Regions from separate parts of the Paenibacillus sp. FSL R5-0486 genome, predicted to be linked through region 1. Evidence: riboswitches for the same ligand, from Rfam matches in the RefSeq annotation. Region 1 holds a riboswitch; the other holds the start of a gene.
What was found. Region 1 has a riboswitch for glycine ahead of gcvT (glycine cleavage system aminomethyltransferase GcvT). Riboswitches for the same ligand answer to the same signal wherever they lie in the genome.
Positions count from the first base shown of each region.

Region 1 (9,897 bases):
GGAGTATGTCAAAGCAAATGCTCCTTCGATCATTTCACCAGTTATTTTCACTAACCTGCCAGAGGGCTCCACAGTAACTCTGAAGAAGAGCGGAGTGCTGAAAGTTGGCGAACAGCCAATCATTGAGATAAAATAAGAAGTGTTACGACTATGGCAAGCAAGTGTAAATATATGCAATGCCTAAACCAAACTACTGAAAGTGAGATGATTGTAATGCAACAAACATTCAGAATTACAGACGAAGATGGTATCCACGCACGTCCGGCGACAGCCCTGGTTAATACAGCAAACAAATTCAAAGGTGCAGAATCCTTTGCAGAAGCTAACGGTAAAAAAGTAACTTTGAAATCCATCCTGGGTGTTCTTTCCCTCGGATTGGAACAAGGCGACACTATCAGCATCATCGTTGAAGGCGAAGGCGAAGCTGAAGCTCTTCAAGCTTTGACTGACGTTATGGTTAACGAAGGGTTGGGCGAAATTAATGCTTAATGTCTCCGGGATCGCGGCTTCGGCGGGTATTGCTATCGCCAAGGCGTTTATCTTGGAGCATCCTGACTACTCTGTAGAAAAACGCCAAATTAACGACGTTGACGCAGAGATCGCGAAACTCGACTCAGCTCTGGGTAAATCCCAGGCTGAGCTTGAGGCGATCAAAGAGCGTACTTTACAAGAGCTTGGCGAGAAAAAAGCTGAAATTTTTGCTTCGCATTTGCTCATTCTGAATGACCCGGAACTGATTGATCCGGTTAAAGCTAGAATTACGGATGACATGATCAATGCAGAATTTGCTTTGAACGAAACGGCATCGCAATTTATCTCCATGTTTGAGAACATGAAGAGTGCTTACCTGCAGGAACGTGCTGCAGATATGCGTGACGTTACCAAACGTGTGCTAAATCACTTGCTTGGTATCGACTTCATGAGTCCAGCTGAGATCAATGAAGAAGTGATTGTGCTTGCGGAGGATCTAACACCTTCCGACACGGCTCAATTGAATCGCCAATTTGTTAAGGGTTTTGCAACTAACATTGGCGGACGCACTTCTCACTCGGCGATTATGGCTCGCTCTCTTGAAATTCCAGCTGTTGTTGGAACCAAGGACATCTTGGCTCAAGCGAAACAAGGCGATATGATTATTGTTGACGGTCTGGATGGTCACGTACTGGTTAACCCTACTGATGAAGTTATTGCTGAATACCGTGCCAAACAGGAACAGTATGATGCACAACGTGCAGAGTGGAGAAAACTTCGTGATGAGCCAACGGTAACGGTGGACAACGTTCATGTTGAACTTGCAGCCAACATCGGTACACCGAATGATGTAACAGGTGTTCTGGAGAACGGCGGCGAGGCTGTAGGCCTGTACCGTACCGAGTTCCTTTACATGGGCAGAGACAAGCTCCCTTCCGAAGACATTCAGTATAATGCTTACAAAGCGGTACTGGAAAAAATGGAAGGTAAACCTGTTGTTGTTCGTACACTCGACATCGGTGGAGACAAAGAGCTTCCATACCTGGATCTGCCAAAAGAAATGAATCCATTCCTCGGCTTCCGCGCAGTTCGTCTGTGTTTGGACCGTCTGGATATCTTCCGTACACAATTGCGTGCATTGCTGCGTGCAAGCGTACATGGAAACCTGCGTGTCATGTTCCCAATGATCGCAACACTCGGTGAATTCCGTGAAGCAAAAGCTGTCTTGCTCGAAGAGAAAGAGAAGCTGGTTGCTGAAGGTATTGCTGTTTCTGACAGCATTCAACTCGGAATCATGGTCGAAATTCCTTCGACTGCAGTTCTGGCGGATCAATTTGCCAAAGAAGTGGATTTCTTCAGTATCGGAACGAACGATCTGATTCAATACACGATGGCTGCTGACCGCATGAACGAACGAGTGGCTTACCTGTATCAACCTTACAACCCAGCCATTTTGCGTTTGGTTAAAATGGTTATCGATGCAGCGCATCGTGAAGGCAAATGGGTTGGCATGTGTGGTGAGATGGCAGGAGACGAAACAGCAATTCCATTGCTGCTTGGTCTTGGATTGGATGAGTTCAGCATGAGCGCAACCTCCATTCTGCCAGCTCGTAGTCAGATCACCAAGCTGTCCCGTGCGGATATGCAGGAACTGGCTGCTAAAGCTCTGGATATGCAAACGGCTGAACAAGTCGTTGAATTGGTTCAAAGCATTCAAGCGTAATTTTGCCGGGGTTTCCTCCGGATTTGAGGTTTTTTCTTTTTCCGATAATGAGCTGCATTGATGTAGCGATTTTGCCGGTATCCGCGATTCATTGTGGATATCGGCTTTTTTTGTTGCTCGAACGTATAGGAAGTAACAGGGGAGTACGAAGAGAAAGGTCCTCTAATGTCTAGCCAAAAAAATGCTCTTACTGATGGAGTTAACATCAGCAAGAGCATGGATTAGTAATTCACTTAGTACTTAACTGCAAGCGCAGTTAAGTACAGGTTTGCGGGCCGCGGTAGTCTCATCGAGTCGAGTAACCGGTGTGCCATAAGGTGCGTTTAGTACCAATTCAGGTGTCTCTTCCGCTTCTTTGGCAATCCGTATCATCGTATCAATGAACCCATCCAACGTTTCTTTACTTTCAGTTTCTGTCGGCTCGATCATGATGCATTCTTCCACGTTGAGCGGGAAGTACACCGTAGGCGGATGATATCCAAAATCAAGCAATCGTTTGGCAACATCAAGTGTGCGCACACCGTATTGCTTCAAACCCCGACCAGACATAACGAATTCATGTTTGCATACGCCCGGATACGGAATCTCGTAGTAAGGGGCGAGACGGGCCATCATATAGTTGGCATTCAGTACCGCACATTCAGAGACACGGCGTAAGCCTTCCGGTCCATAGGTGCGAATGTAAGCATAGGCACGTACCAGAATACCGAAGTTGCCGTAGTAGGCTTTCACCCGGCCAATGGATTGATCGCCTTCACGATCGAATGCATACATACCGTCATTATTCTTGATCACCATTGGTTTAGGCAGGAACGGAATCAGGCGGCTCTTCACACCGACTGGTCCGGCGCCAGGTCCACCACCGCCATGAGGTGTGCTCATCGTTTTGTGCAAGTTCAGATGCACCACGTCAAAGCCCATATCACCCGGACGGGTAATGCCCATAATGGCATTGGAATTGGCTCCGTCGTAATACAACAAGCCACCAGCCTGATGTACGATGGATGCAATCTCCTGAATGTCTTTCTCGAACAAACCAAGTGTATTGGGGTTGGTCAGCATCAATGCTGCTGTATCGGAACCAACGGCTGCACGGAGTGCGTCCAGATCGACCAGTCCGTCTGCGCGGGATGGAATCGTCACAGTCTCAAATCCTGCAACGGTTGCACTTGCCGGGTTGGTACCATGCGAAGAATCGGGCACGATGACTTTGGTACGTTGTTCGCCACGCCCTTCGTGGTAGGCACGAATCATCATAAGTCCAGTCCATTCTCCATGGGCACCAGCGGCTGGTTGCAAGGTCACAGCGTCCATACCTGTCAGACCTGCAAGGTCGTTTTGCAACGTATATAACAGTTCAAGTGCACCTTGAATGCTGGATTCATGCTGGTACGGATGGATTTTGGCAAAACCGTTGTAACGGGCAACATCCTCATTAATCTTTGGATTGTATTTCATCGTACAAGAGCCCAGTGGATAGAATCCGTTATCTACGCCGAAGTTGCGGCGGGACAGAGCGGTATAGTGTCGAATAACATCTACCTCAAACACTTCCGGCAGTGCTGCTACTTCCGAACGGAGCATTTCCCGGGGAATCAACGTATCGGAGGCCTGACGAGGAACGTCACATTCTGGCAAGGAATAAGCGACACGCCCAGGACTGCTGAGTTCAAAAATCAATGATTGTTCCGGAGCAGGAGTTAAGGTCTGTGCACTAAATGTTGTATTCGTCTCAGGTTGAACCGAAGTAGAGACAGAGGAACCTGTTTCCGATTGTCCTTGTACCGATGTTGTCGTTGTCGTCGTCGTCGTTTCCTGAGTCACAGCGATCCCTCCAATGCTCGTGCGAATTCGTCAATCTCTTCCTTAGTGCGCCGTTCGGTAACAGCAATCAGCATATGTCCGGCAAGCTCCGGGTAATCACGTCCGAGTTCGTAACCACCAATAAAGCCCGCATCCAGCAGTTTCAACTGAAGAGTATCCACGTCGGTTCCTTCAGTAAGCTTAATAACAAACTCATTAAATGTTGGTGCATTAAAAGTAAGGCTAACTCCAGAAATCGCAGTTAATGTATTGAGGGTGTAATGACTCTTTTGCAAATTCAGATCCGCGACATCGATCATTCCTTGTTTACCCATGATGGACATATATACAGATGCGCTGAGTGCAAGCAAAGCCTGGTTGGAACAGATGTTGGATGTCGCCTTTTCGCGTCGGATGTGCTGTTCACGTGCTTGCAATGTTAGTACAAAACCACGCTTGCCATTGCGATCGGTTGTTTGGCCTACAATTCGGCCAGGAATTCGGCGCATATGAGGCTGGGATACTGCGAAATATCCGCATGTCGGGCCGCCGAGTGAAGCGGCGATGCCAAGGGGTTGCGCATCGCCAACCACGATGTCGGCACCCAGCTTGCCTGGGGCTTCCAGCAGACCCAGCGATAGCGGGTTTGCACTTACAACGAGCAGGCCCTTGTGCGCATGCACGAGGTCGGCAGCCTGCTTCACATTTTCCACAGCACCAAAGAAGTTCGGACTCTGGATCATGACAGCAGCGGTATCGTCCGATATGGCGGCTTGCAGGGCATCCCAATCAGTGACGCCATCTTTATAACCAATCTCGACAATCTCCAGACGGAGTCCGTGCGCATACGCCTGCAATACCTGACGGGCTTCCGGATGAACGGTACGGGATACGATGAGCTGTTTGCGACGAGTTGCCGCTGCGGCCAGGTTTCCTGCTTCGGCAAAGGCAGTTGCGCCATCATACATACTGGCATTCGCTACAGCCATACCGGTTAATTCACAGATGTACGATTGAAATTCGAAAATAGCCTGTAGTTCACCTTGGCTGATCTCAGGCTGATAAGGTGTGTAGGCAGTGTAGAACTCGGAACGGGAAATGACATGATTGATGACGGAAGGAACATGATGATCGTATATACCTGCGCCGAGGAAGCTGGCGTGTGTTTCGAAATTGGCGTTGGCGCCAGCTTGTTTGGACATATGACGTGTCAGCGTATATTCATCAAGTTTGAAGGATACGGGCAGCTCGCCCTGATAACGAATCTCTTTTGGAATGTCCTGAAACAAATCCTCCAGCGTATCCACACCGATGGTTGCGAGCATGGCGCTCTGATCTTGCTCAGTCATGGGAATGTAACGGTGCTTGCTCATGCTTGATCAGCTCCTTGAGTAGGTGTCTTCGACGTACGTGTCCGTTTATGAAAAGGGGTCTTCACGACCTCCGCTTTCAGTTTCTTGCCGCGGATCTCAATCTCAAGCGGGGTTCCCAGCGCAGCGTATTTGCTGTCGATGAGGGCAAGCCCCAGATTACGCTTCAATGTAGGTGATTGCGTGCCTGTTGTCACTTCACCAATCTGTACGCCTTCGGCGTAAATCGGATAGTGGGGGCGGGGAATACCGCGCTCCAACACTTCGATGCCGACCAGTTTGCGGGCGGGCCCGTCAGTTTTTTGCTGTAACAAGGCTTCGTGTCCGATAAAAGGTCCGGCATTCAGCTTCACAAACATACCTACGCCAGCTTCGAGTGGAGAGATAGTTGCCGACAATTCCTGTCCATACAGGGGGAGCCTTGCTTCAAAGCGTAATGTGTCCCGGGCACCAAGTCCGGTCGGTACAAGTCCGTGACCTTCACCGGCTTGCATTAATCCATTCCAGACCACAGCAGCCTGGTCCGCAGGAACATATAGTTCAAAGCCATCTTCACCGGTATATCCGGTACGGGACAACAGTAATTTTACTCCACATACTTCAGCATCCTGCACAAAACGAAACGGTTCAATCGAGCTTACATCCGTATCTGTAACTTTCCCGATAATGTCTACAGCCAGTGGACCTTGCAAGGCGAGCAGCGCCGTTTGCTCCGAATCGTTGGTCATGCTTACGCCAGGGATCAAGTGCTCTTGCAGCCACGCCCAATCCTTGTCGATGTTGGAGGCGTTAACGACGAGCATATAATGCTGATCTTCCAGCTTATACACGAGCAGATCATCCACCACACCGCCATCTGGATAACACATCAGGGTGTACTGGGCTTGACCGGGAACCAGCGTGGTCACATCATTGGTCATCATTTGTTGCAAAAAAACTTCAGCCTGCTCACCCTGTACTGTGAATTCGCCCATATGGGATACATCAAACAGCCCAGCACGCTCGCGCACCGCTTCATGTTCTTTCTGGATTCCGCTAAATTGTACCGGAAGCTCCCAGCCTCCAAAATCAATGCACCGTACGCCTTCGTATTGCTGATACAGTGGGAAGAGTGGTGTTCTAAGCAAATCGGACATCAAATCACCTCGTCATAGGCCGTCAGCCGGCCGGATATACAATCGTGGATCAATGAACCAGGGTATTTTTAAATTTTCAGCTAGATATTTTCATCACATAAGTATGGTAAGGGCAACTATGGCAGCGCCGTTCTACATCCTGTTTTTCGTTTTTTGGGAAAAAGGAAAAGGACAGGCCAAAGAATCGGCATGCCAAGTAGCACGCTTATTCTAAGGCTCTGTCCCTTGTACCTGAGAGTTACCCCGCTACGTTGTGCAGCAGGTTTCCCCTTGGGTGATCATAACGCCCGCACAGGGCGAATAGATGCTCTCCAGAGTTGCGTCCCGTAAAAGTCCTTTTGCCTGAGAGATTCACCTCCGCTTATCGGTGGTTTACTCCTTCGGCGTTACCTCATGTACATCCCGAATCGGGTGTCACGGGTAATCTCTCCCTTTACATTCATCCGCGGGTATAACATAGTCCAATAAACACATTTACTCCTTTCATTAAAACGTGAATCCACTACCGATGTCAAGAACGATATCATAGATAATGATTTAAAACCGAATATTTAATTTAGTTTTTATGTTATTGTTCGTATATTTAAAAAGACTACGCTTACTATTCTAATATTCACCAGTATATGAAGAAAGAGTGTAATCCGGTTACAGGATTTAGAGGTGTTCAGTAAATAAATTGTGAGGTATCTTGACATTTGATTCAAAAATATCATACGCTATGTTCTGGGAAAAAGGTTAAGGTCAAAGAACGCATGCACTCATTTAATGAAAAGCGAGGCGGATATCGATGAGCGAATTGAAAAGTGATTTCCTGTACAGTGAAGAGCACGAATGGGTGCAAACCGTAGGGGAGGATACTGTACGTATTGGCATTACCGAGTTCGCGCAGCATCAGCTGGGTGACATTGTGTTTGTGGAATTGCCTGACCTTGAAACCAATGTAAAAGCAGAGGACAGCATTGGAACGATCGAATCGGTCAAAACGGTGTCGGACTTGTTCTCTCCCGTCACAGGTTCAATTATTGCAGTCAATGATTCGTTGCAGGACTCCCCTGAACTTGTGAACAGCTCTCCTTACGAGGAAGGCTGGATGATTGAGATCCGTGTTGAGGGAGATCTGACAGCAGCATTGTCTACATTGATGAATGCAGACGCGTATCGGAAACATACGGAAGAATAGTTTTAACGAACTTGTACTTATTAACATATATTTTATAACCAAATGAAATGAGCTTCATATTGTTTTGACCTGTGTGAGCCGGATGCTTGCACAGGTTTTTTGTGCTTTAAAAGAATGGTTTTGAATGTGGATTGTAACAGATTGTGGATGTGAATCACCTGATTGGACCAAGCTATAGGTTAGAAAATGATTCTGGAAATGATAAAAGTCATAGGCGAAAAAATCCTTGTGTACCAATGGGTTCAGTCATTATGCATCAATTAAAACGATTACATAACCTAATGTTGTCATCATTGTTCATGACGAAAGTACGCTTTCATTTCATTGAACAGGAGAGCATTCTCGCTTAGGATTACAGCAGGGGAGAAATGATACCCCTTTCATAAATCATAATCACTTGATCCAAGGAGGATAATACAATGAGTAATTTGGACCAATCGTCCAATTCCAAAGGTGGGCTACGGGTTGGTGTTCAGCGTTTTGGCCGATTCCTGAGTGGTATGGTCATGCCAAATATGGGAGCGTTCATCGCCTGGGGATTAATTACGGCTCTGTTCATTCCAACAGGCTGGTTCCCTAACGAGACGCTTGCACAGCTAGTTGATCCGATGATCAAATATTTGCTGCCACTGTTAATTGGTTACACCGGAGGTACGATGGTGCATGGTCAGCGTGGTGGTGTCGTGGGTGCCATTATGACCATCGGGGTCATCGTGGGTAGTGATATCCCGATGTTCCTCGGTGCCATGATTGCCGGACCACTGGCAGCATGGATCATTAAAAAGTTTGATAAATCCATTGAAGGTAAAGTTAAAGCCGGATTTGAAATGCTTGTTAACAACTTCTCAGCCGGTATTATTGGCGGGATCTTGGGGATTTTTGCGCTACTGGGCATCGGGCCTGCTGTAGAAGCGATTAGCAAAGTATTATCTGCCGGTGTACAGGGCTTAATGAATCTTGGTTTGCTGCCGCTGGTCAACCTAATCATTGAACCAGGTAAAGTATTGTTCCTGAACAATGCAATCAACCACGGGATTCTGACACCAATTGCAACAGATCAAGCGAGAGAATTAGGGAAATCCGTATTATACATGCTTGAATCGAACCCGGGTCCGGGACTTGGTATCTTACTTGCTTACTGTTTCTTCGGACGCGGAATGGCCAAATCTTCTGCACCGGGTGCCGTTATCATTCATTTCTTCGGGGGAATTCATGAGATCTACTTCCCTTACATTCTGATGAGACCGATTCTGATTCTTGCTGCAATTGCGGGTGGCGTCGCAGGTACATTAACATTCATGCTCACCGGAGCAGGACTTGTTTCAGCACCATCACCGGGTAGTATTATCGCGTATTTCTTCTTAACACCAAAAGGTGGATACCTGCCGATGTTCGCAGGGGTGCTTGTAGCAGCCGTCGTTTCTTTCCTGGTTGCAGCAGTGTTGCTGAAAACGGGTAAACAAAAGGACGAAGATCTGGAGTCCGCATCCAGTCGGATGAAAGACATGAAGAGTCAAGGAACCCTGCCAAACGCTGGTATTACGGCTAATCAACGTGAAGCAGACAGAGCCGCAGATATGGCTTCTTCTACCGTCAAAACAGACGTGAAGAAAATTGTCTTCTCCTGTGATGCAGGCATGGGGTCAAGTGCCATGGGTGCTTCCATTCTACGCAAGAAGATGAAGGCAGAGGGGATTGACGTTACGGTGACCAATACGGCTATCAGTGATATCCCGCCGGATGCAGACGTGGTGATCACACAACAAGTATTGACCGATCGTGCCCGCTCCGTTGCGCCGAACGCAGAACATATATCCATCGACAACTTCCTAAAAAGCCCGGAATACGATGCGCTCGTTGAACGTCTGAAGTAATTGCACGCATTTGTTTTCCCTGAGCCGGAGGCTGAGATATGAGTATTACCAAAAGACAACGTGAAATCGTGGAGTTCCTGCTGGAGCATCCACATGAAGTAACTGCCGGCGAAATCGCCGTTGAAGTAAAGGTCAGTACCCGAACGGTTCACCGGGAGCTGCAAATGATTGAACAATGGCTTGAACCTTTGGGCATGAAGCTGGAAAAAAAATCAGGAACCGGTATCCGAATCGATGCCAGTTCCGATGATCTGGCTGTATTGCGCCAGCAACTAGAGGGTAAAGAATATGTAGAGTTTACGCCAGAAGAGCGTAAGCTCTTCATGCTTTGCATCCTGCT
Region 1 covers NZ_CP150237.1:5,589,803-5,599,699, reverse strand. The annotation lists gene ptsG (glucose-specific PTS transporter subunit IIBC) at 1-136, shown strand, start outside; gene MKY01_RS24755 (HPr family phosphocarrier protein) at 214-489, shown strand; gene ptsP (phosphoenolpyruvate--protein phosphotransferase) at 482-2,194, shown strand; gene gcvPB (aminomethyl-transferring glycine dehydrogenase subunit GcvPB) at 2,435-3,874, opposite strand; gene gcvPA (aminomethyl-transferring glycine dehydrogenase subunit GcvPA) at 4,015-5,370, opposite strand; gene gcvT (glycine cleavage system aminomethyltransferase GcvT) at 5,367-6,503, opposite strand; glycine riboswitch at 6,824-6,946, opposite strand; gene gcvH (glycine cleavage system protein GcvH) at 7,291-7,683, shown strand; gene MKY01_RS24725 (PTS mannitol transporter subunit IICB) at 8,103-9,557, shown strand; gene MKY01_RS24720 (BglG family transcription antiterminator) at 9,596-9,897, shown strand, end outside.

Region 2 (9,897 bases), 2.2 Mb from region 1:
AGCGACAGGCGTAACAGGGGCGACTGGAGATACTGGAGATACTGGTGTTACAGGTGCAACCGGATTGACGGGAGCAACAGGAGTCACTGGAGATACAGGCGCAACGGGAGCAACGGGAACGACCGGAGCCACAGGGGTTACAGGTGCGACCGGAGTTACTGGAGATACGGGATTGACAGGACTGACGGGAATAACCGGAGTCACTGGTGTTACAGGCGCAACAGGCGTAACGGGGACGACCGGAGTTACTGGAGATACGGGAGCGACAGGCGTAACAGGGGCGACTGGAGATACTGGAGATACTGGTGTTACAGGTGCAACCGGATTGACGGGAGCAACAGGAGTCACTGGAGATACAGGCGCAACGGGAGCAACGGGAATGACCGGAGCCACAGGGGTTACAGGTGCGACAGGCGTAACCGGAACAACCGGGACGTCCGGAGTAACGGGAGCAACGGGAGCGACCGGAGTCACAGGGGCTACAGGTGCGACAGGCGTAACCGGAACAACCGGGACGTCCGGAGTAACGGGAGCAACGGGAGCGACCGGAGTCACAGGGATTACAGGTGCGACAGGTGCGACGGGAACAAACGGGACGGCTGGTGTAACGGGAGCAACAGGAGCGACCGGAGTCACAGGGGTTACAGGTGCTACAGGTGCGACGGGAACAACCGGGACAGCCGGAGTAACGGGAGCAACGGGAACGACCGGAGCCACAGGGGTTACAGGTGCGACAGGCGTAACCGGAACAACCGGGACGTCCGGAGTAACGGGAGCAACGGGAACGACCGGAGCCACAGGGGTTACAGGTGCAACAGGCGTAACCGGAACAACCGGGACGTCCGGAGTAACGGGAGCAACGGGAGCGACCGGAGTCACAGGGGTTACAGGTGCAACAGGCGTAACCGGAACAACCGGGACGTCCGGAGTAACGGGAGCAACGGGAACGACCGGAGTCACTGGGGCTACAGGTGCGACAGGTGCGACGGGAACAACCGGGACGTCCGGAGTAACGGGAGCAACGGGAGCGACCGGAGCCACTGGCGCAACAGGAGCTACTGGATCGACAGCAGCTTCTGCCCCTGCGGATTCTTCCTTGTTTGCTGATAGCCAGACCACGGCGTTGGGTCTTTCATTAGTAGCTGAAACGACGATTCAGACACTTAATGTACCTGTAGTGGCAGGTCAACGCGTGAAAATCGATAATAGTACACAAATAGCAATAGTTGTAGGGGCTAACTGGAGTATTGCGTATAACATTAATCTGAGACGTAATGGAGTTTTAATTAATCAATTGCAGCTCTCACGAAGCGGTAATGCTTCGGGAACGTTGAGGTTTCTTTCTTCCAACACTTACGTGGATACATCCCCGGCTACAACGACTAATGCATACACGATAAGTATCCAATTTACGACAACTAGCAACGTCACGAGTGCCTCAGCGGAAGTGAGAAATATTAATGCTATTCGTTTCAGTTAAAATAGACATCGAACTTATGATAATTACACGTTACTTTTGTTGACATATATGATGTTGTACATTACTCTATGGGTATACTTGATCAAAAACTTAGAAATGTACCAATTCGAATCGAATTAAAAGAATACAGCGGATGATAACGAGCGGGAGAGACCTGGGTTAGCCGAGCAATATGGCTAGTGTTCAGGCACCGAAGGAGCAAGCTGCTGCGCACCCGGCGCAGTGGTTAATCTCTCAGGTAAATGTACCATCGTTGGACGCAACTCTGGAGAGTGCGCGAACTGCGCCACCCAAGGGGTATATGATCAGTCAGCCCGGTGAACTTGTCTGTAATCGCAGGCAGTGCACCCTTGTCGTGAGACACTGCTGATCGTGAAACTCTCAGGTATCGAGGACAGAGAGAGGGCCTAAGGCCTTCTTCTGTCCTTTTTGATGTCATCATATCTAAATAAGGGACATTGTGGATGAAACTCCTGGATCGAAATGACGAATACATTTTACAAATATGAATCATGATTAATAATGGAGGGTTACAAGGTGCGATTTAAAGATGTTTTCTCAATTATTGGTCCGTCGATGACGGGGCCTTCAAGTTCACATACAGCTGGAGCGGCAAGGTTAGGGAGAATTGCTCGACAGTGGCTAGGATGTACGCCAGATCGTGCCCGGCTGACGCTGTACGGTTCATTTGCAGATACGTATCAGGGGCACGGAACAGATCTGGCACTGATCGGCGGTCTGCTGGATTATGTCACAGACGATCCGCGTATCCCGGATGCAGAGCAATACGCAGAGGAAGCGGGCATGGAGGTTGAGTTTTATACAAGTGGCCTACCTGCTCCTCATCCTAATACGGTCAAAATTGAGTTGTGGCAGGGAGAACGTGCCTGCTCCTTAATCGGTGCATCCATTGGTGGTGGAAGCGTATCGGTGCATTCGATGAATGATTTTCGTGTTCAGATTAGTGGTGAGTTTCCAACACTCGTTCTGCGGCATGCGGATAAAGCGGGCGTACTCGCGTCAGTGACGTCCACGATCAGTTCATCCGGGGTTAACATCGGGTATATGCAGGTGGACCGGAAAGCCCGTGATGGCGAAGCACTTACCGCGATGGAAATGGATGGTGTGCCTAATCCTGATATGCTCAAGCGTCTAAGGGAGCTGGACCATGTGCTAGACATTCGTGTTATTGATTTGAAGAGAGGAGTTGATTCGGATGCGATTTAAACATTTGCACGAACTGAATACGATCTGTACAGCGGAATCCAAAACCATTGCTCAGCTAATGATTGAGGAGCAAGTTCAGGAGACCAATACACCGGAAGCGGATGTTGTGAAGCAGATGTCTGAATATTATCAGGTGATGAAGGAAGCGGTACGCAAAGGGTTAACGGAAGATACGACATCACGCAGTGGATTAACAGGTGGAGACGGCAAAAAAATGGCTGAGTACATTCGCAAGGGTGAGACTTGCTCGGGAGATGCTTCCGCACTTGCCATGGCGTATGCCCTGTGTGTATCTGAAGTGAATGCCTCCATGGGCCGGATCGTGGCAACACCAACAGCCGGTTCCTGCGGCATTATCCCGGGTGTGTTTATTAGCTCACAGGAGCGGTTTGGCTGGACGGACGAACATTTGGTGAACGGGTTGTTCTGTGCGGGGGCGATTGGTTATGTTATTGCCAACAATTCATTTATCTCCGGTGCCGAAGGTGGCTGTCAGGCGGAAGTGGGTTCCGCTATTGGCATGGCTGCGGGTGCCATGGTTGAACTGCGTGGAGGTACACCAGAACAGGTTGTTCATGCCGTTGGTTTGGCGTTAAAGAATACACTGGGCCTTATCTGCGATCCGGTCGCAGGCCTTGTTGAAATCCCGTGCATCGTCCGTAATGGACTGGGTGCAGTTACGGCGCTGGCTGCGGCTGACATGGCCCTGGCCGGAGTGCGTAGTGCCATTCCGTCAGACGAAGTCATCGATGTCATGCTGGAAGTAGGCAGTGCAATGCCGAGCCGCCATCGGGAGACAGCCCAAGGTGGACTGGCCCAGACGCCAACCGGCCGCAAAATGATGCAAAAGCTGGCTAAACCGAAGGCAAAGCGTGCAGAGCCTGAGATGGAGTCGTCTACTGAAAATGATGCAGAACCTAAGGCGTAATAGGATTGATATGAAAAGCCGGTACAAATCTTCCTGGTGAAGAGATGTATCGGCTTTTTTTTGTCTTTTACCAACAAGAAAAATAAAAACATTGACGATTTATATATCGTATTGATATATTAACAATTGTCATATATCAATACGATATATAAAAGAGCGAAACAAAACTAAAGGAGATGGATAGAATGAAAGGTATTTTCCAGACGAGTCTACTGTTTTTGAAAAACGGAGCCACCATTGTAGGTTTAATTACGGCTGTGCTGTTTCAGGTTTTTTTTAACATCATCTGGCTTAGCGGATACGACCAGGTTAACGAAAGAATGACTCAATTGGCTGTCACCATCGTGAATGAAGATGGGGTAGCGGCTGAACCAGTGGCTAAGTCTTTGGCGGCAGGTCTGAATTTCGAGATCAAACCATCTGAATCGATGCAAGAAGCACGACAGATGTTAACGGATCGGAATGTGTACATGATTATTGAGATTCCATCAGGTTTCATGCAACAGGCAGAAGACTTGTCAAAACCGATGACAGTGAAGTATGTGATGAACGAATCAAACGTGGCTACCGTGAAAAGTGTGATGCAGAACGTAGCCGCACAAGTTACAGCGACGTTGAACCGTGAAGTACAAGAGAATGGCATTCGCGGAGTGCTGAATCAGTCCGGTATGACTGCTGATCAATCCGATGCGCTTGCGGTAGGGTTATCTTCACGCGTGGAGGCAGAGGTGGAGCGACTGAATCCTGTTGATAATTTTGCTTTCTCCATGGTACCGATGTTGATTGTAACCGCTACGTTTACCGGAGCAATGTTGCTTGGCATGAATCTGCAAAAAGTGTCTGGAGAACTGAGTGGCAGGGCAGGGAAATGGGAGCGCTTCTGGGCCCGCAACATCGTTAATGTTGGTGCGGCATTTATCGTCTCGCTCGTTGGATCAGGGATGATGCACATTATGGGGGTATCGTCAGCAGCCGGTTGGTTCATGTTATGGCTGTTCCAGTTGCTGGTCACCATATCTTTTATACTCATGGCTCAGTTGAGCTTGTTGTTGCTTGGCAATGCTGGGGCTTGGTTAAACAGTGCGCTGTTGCCTTTGCTGATGCTGTCCTCGGGATCAACGATTCCGCGAGATGTAATGCCTGACTTCTACCAAGTGATCGGTCATTATCTGCCAGCGACTTATGCCGTAGAAGGGATGATGAACCTTGTGCTCGGAGGAAACGGAATTGGCCGGGATGCGATGTTGCTCGCCGTAATCGGTGGTGTAACACTGACTCTGGGTGCGCTTTGCATCTGGATCAGACGCTCCGGCCCGGTACGTTCTGAAGCTCGTAGGGAGGACCAGCCTGCTGCTGTGCCTGTTGCTCTGAAAGCAACCGTTTCGTCATCTGATCATTGAACAAGGGGTACTGATTGTGATACGTTAAGGGGAATGGAAAGGAGCGGTACACCGATGAACACGCAGCATGTCATCCTCGGAATACTGCACAATCAGCCAAGTTCCGGATACGAGATCAAGCAGTACTTTGAACAATATTTTTCATTTTTCTTTGATGCCAGTTTCGGAACCATATATCCTACACTTGCGAAGATGGAAAAGTCAGGATTGCTGACTAAGGAATCGGTGAAGCAGGAAGGGAAACCTGATAAGAACGTGTATTCATTGACCCCTGAAGGAGCAGCGCAATTTCACGCCTATTTAATGAGTCCTTTGGAAGCTGAGGTATTTCGTTCTGATTTTCTGATGCGGTTGTATTTCGGAGAGTTGGCGGATGAAGATACCGTAACGGGTTGGATATCCAGCCAGTTGAAGCGAAAGGAAATGTTATACGCTGAACTTCAGCGCCAGATGGAGGAATTCGGCGAACGTATTTCGCCTGCACAGCGTCTGTGTCTGCAAGTGGGGCTTGTACAATATGAGGCCACCATCCAGTTGCTCAAGGAACAGCTGGTTCGGCCAGAGTAATCCATGGCCATAATGAATAACGTCAAAATCAAATAGGTGCTCCACAGATCAGGAACAGATCTGTGAGCGCCTATTTCGTTTGATATGCCGATGAATTGAACAGACTCCAGTCTTGCATATGAGCAAGTATAGCTTGGTGTTTATATGAGACTAGTACTCAGTACGGCATATCCATACGCGGGCAATTCAATGGCGAGTACGCCATCTTCCTTGGCGGTACGATGGTTTCCGCCGAATAACTCGGTCCATTCCTCATCACCGGCCTCCAGCTCCACAATAGCCGTCTCTTCTGATCGATTGAACAGAACCAGAATGCGTTCCTCCTCATTTTGCCGTTCAAATACCAGTTGGCTGCCATCGGGACGAGCCTGCAAGAAACGAACGGTGCCTTCTGCACGCAGGGCAGGATGAGCATGACGCAGGGAGATCAGTTTCTGATAAAAGTTAAACAGCTCTCGGTCCTGCTTTGCTTCATCCCATTCCATGCATTTACGGCAGCCCGGATCATGTTCGCCGTCCATGCCAATCTCGTCTCCGTAATAGATGCACGGAGCACCCATATAACTGAACTGGAATAACGCAGCCAGCTTCATCTTGCGCTGGTCACCTTCACACAGCGTGAGCAGCCGCGGGGTATCGTGGCTGTCCAGCAAGTTAAACGCCACTTCGCTGGCCTGAAGCGGATAACGGGATAACTGTCGCCCGATGGAGTTTGCGAACTGTTCGGCGTGCATCGTATTTTTCACAAAGAAAGCATTCACGGCATCGGTAAACGGATAGTTCATGGACGCATCGAACTGGTCGCCTTGCAGCCAGGAGGAAGACTCGTTCCATACTTCGCCCAGAATATAGGCATCCGGATTAGCCGCTTTGACTACACGGCGGAAATCACGCCAGAATGCATCGTCCACTTCGTCTGCCACATCCAGCCGCCATCCGTCTGCACCCACTTCCTTGATCCAGTACTCGGCAACCTCCAGCAGATAGGCCTTAACCTCGGCATTCTCCGTATTCAGCTTTGGCATATGCGCTTCGAACCCGAAGGTCTCATACGTAGGAATGCCGTCCTTCACGTCCAGCGGGTATTCATGTACATGGAACCAGTCCTTATATTTGGATTGTTCTCCGTTCTTCTGTACATCTACAAACGGCGCAAATGTCTTCCCGGAATGGTTGAACACAGCATCCAGAAGTACGCGAATTCCGCGTGCATGGCACAGCTCGACCAGTCGTTTCACGGTATCTGCGTCACCAAAGTGCCGGTCTACCCGCAGGTAGTCTTCGGTATCGTATTTGTGATTGGTGGTGGCTTCAAAGATGGGGGTGAAGTAGATCGCATTAATGCCAAGATCGCTGATGTAATCCAGATGGTCGATTACGCCCTGAAGGTCACCGCCGAAGAAATTGAAAGGTGTCGGCTCACCACCCCACGGCTCTACCTTTTCCGGACTAATATCCGGGTTGCCGTTGGCGAATCGTTCAGGGAAAATCTGATAGAACACTGCATCCTTAACCCATGCAGGGGGTGTGAATACAGCTCCAGCATGAATATAAGGGAACTGGAACATACGACCCGGATCGTCCGGTTCTTTTTCCTGGAAGTCCGTCTCGGTCATCCAGATCTGTTCGTCTCCGTTTTTGAGCAGAAAAGAGTATTTCAGTCGGTGGTAGGGAGGTTTCACCTCACCCTCGAAGTAATCGAACATGGAGTCAGAGGTGAACTTTGTTAAGGGAACCAGCGCTTTGGTTGCATCCCACGCATATTTATCCCCGGTCAGGGCATGTACCTCGGTCAGATCATTCTTTTTGGCACGCAGGCGCAGATGGATTGTATCTTGGTCATAGGCATAGGCCCAGTTTCGTTTCGGTTGATGATAAATAGCTTCCAGCAACATAATGATTTCCTCCCGTCAGGTGTAGCACTGATATGTACTTGGTAGACTTGATTAATATGACATTCCCCACGTTAATGGATAAGCTATAATTAGCATGTATGGTAACGTAAAGGACTTCAACATTGTTTCAACAAGACATGAATCCATATGATATAGACAGCTTTTATCATGATGATGCTCAGATATATCATTAACCCAATGGGTGCAGAAAGGAAACGAATATTCGGATGAAAACCAAACTGTTATATATTGAAGATGATACGGAAATTGCGACTTGGGTCAGAGCCGATCTGGAGGAACGCGGTTATGAGGTGGTGTGGCTCGGCAGTGGTGAAGGTGCAGCGGAGGCTGCTGTCGGTTGTGCACTCATTATTCTGGATGTCATGCTGCCCGGGCTGGATGGATTTACGGTGGGCCAGCGACTGAAAAAAGAACATCCCGCGTTGCCCATTGTCATGCTCTCGGCCAGAACGTCCATTGACGACAAGTTGCACGGTCTTGATTTTGCCGATGACTATGTGACCAAACCATTTCACCCCGATGAACTGGCTGCCCGGATTGAAGTGCAACTGCGGAAGGCGGGAACTGCGGTCTCATCGGATACAGCCCTGAAGCTGGATCATCTCTCGATCTATGAGAAGGACAACCGGATCGTCAATGAGGAGACGGGGGATGAGATTATTTTATCGGGAAAACAGTTCCACATCTTCGCCTACCTGCTACGACATATGGGCATGATTCGAACCAAAGAGCAGATCTATGAAGCCGTTTGGAACGAGCCCTATCTGGATGGAGATAAGACTTTGATGGTACATATTCGACATCTACGCGAAAAGCTGGAGCTTGATCCGGCCAATCCTGCAATTATTCAGACAGTCCGTGGTGTAGGATATCGTGTGAAGAAGCCATGATCCGGTGGTTCAGAGAACGGAAGATCATGAAGGGAGAACGAAGCAAGGAGCAAAAGCAATCCGGGCGGCGCAAGCTTCGCTTTGGGCGGTCCTTGATGTCCAGATACATCCTCCTGATCTTGGCGGCTGTATTATTTGTGCCCGTTGTACTTCCGATCATATCCGTTATATATATTGTTGTAGTGAATAACACGGACACGAATATGAACCGCGCCGCGCCTTACGGTGATGTTACTAAGATCAGTAACCTCTGGTCACATGAAGCGAAGAACCTGGATGGTGCTTCGGATGAAGAGATTAAGGCCCGGTTGGAGCAATTACATGGCTCGTATCCCAAATCTTCCATGTATCGTGTGAGTGTGAGCGGTGAGACCCTCTTTATTCTTGGGGGTGAAGATGTAACGCTTCTGAAATCCACGTCGCCGGATGGGAGGACAGACACGACATTGAGATGGTCACTGGATTCCGGGCAAACGACAGAGACTCATATTCCAGCCTTATGGAATGTAAACAATACGGTGCAATTCATGAAAGAAGCTTCTTTTCGCGATCCACTGACCGTAGTTGCATATATTGGCGGAGCTGAGCAGGACAAAGGACAGGGATTCATGATCATTGAAGTGCCACGGTCACTTCTGCAAATGAATCAGAGTAACTGGCCGATGGAACTCTTGTATCTTGGTATCGTAATGACCCTCATCTTTCTGATCTTTATCATTATGTCGATTCTCTTCTTCGCACGCATTCGCAAACGACTTATTCGGTTGCAGACGGCCATGATGACCACAGGCAAGGAAGGTCTCCCGCTTCCGGTAGATATCCGCCGGACAGACGAGATTGGTCAACTGGAAGAATCCTTCAATCAGATGGTGCATCAACTGTCCGACAGCCGCCACCGTGAACGCGAAGAAGAACAATTGCGCAAACGTCTCATTGCAGGGCTTTCCCATGATCTGCGCACCCCGCTAACGGTGATTCGTGGACATATGCATGCTTTGCACAAGGAAGAGCTGAGCGAGCAAGGTGACCGTTCATTACATCGCATGGAAGCAAAGATGGAGGACCTCGGCGGGCTCATTGACAACATGTTATCCTACAATTTGCTCACAAGTGGGAAATATACACTGAAGCTGGAAGAGAAAGATATACTGCGGATCGTCAGGGAAACGGCGGCCGCCTGGTACCCGGTCTGGGAGAAAGAGCAATTCGATATTGATATTGACCTGCCAGAGGAACCGTTGATTTGGCATATGGATGAACAGGGCATGCGCCGTATTCTTGATAATTTGTTCCAAAACGTGATCCGTCATGCCGCCAACGGGAAATATATTGGTATATCTACTCAGGAGATTCAGGGTGAGACGGCCATCGTTATTCAGGATCGGGGTCCGGGAATGCAACCGAATTCCGACACAAAAGGCACAGGTCTAGGCTTATCCATTGTAGACCTGTTGATTCGTGAGATGGGTCTGCGCAAGCGGGTAGACAG
Region 2 covers NZ_CP150237.1:546,470-556,366, forward strand. The annotation lists gene MKY01_RS02590 (collagen-like triple helix repeat-containing protein) at 1-1,480, shown strand, start outside; glycine riboswitch at 1,615-1,739, shown strand; gene sdaAB (L-serine ammonia-lyase, iron-sulfur-dependent subunit beta) at 2,018-2,707, shown strand; gene sdaAA (L-serine ammonia-lyase, iron-sulfur-dependent, subunit alpha) at 2,697-3,635, shown strand; gene MKY01_RS02605 (ABC transporter permease) at 3,821-5,035, shown strand; gene MKY01_RS02610 (helix-turn-helix transcriptional regulator) at 5,090-5,602, shown strand; gene MKY01_RS02615 (alpha-glycosidase) at 5,743-7,497, opposite strand; gene MKY01_RS02620 (response regulator transcription factor) at 7,725-8,408, shown strand; gene MKY01_RS02625 (HAMP domain-containing sensor histidine kinase) at 8,435-9,897, shown strand, end outside.
Region 2: another riboswitch for glycine. It lies ahead of sdaAB (L-serine ammonia-lyase, iron-sulfur-dependent subunit beta); the one in region 1 lies ahead of gcvT (glycine cleavage system aminomethyltransferase GcvT).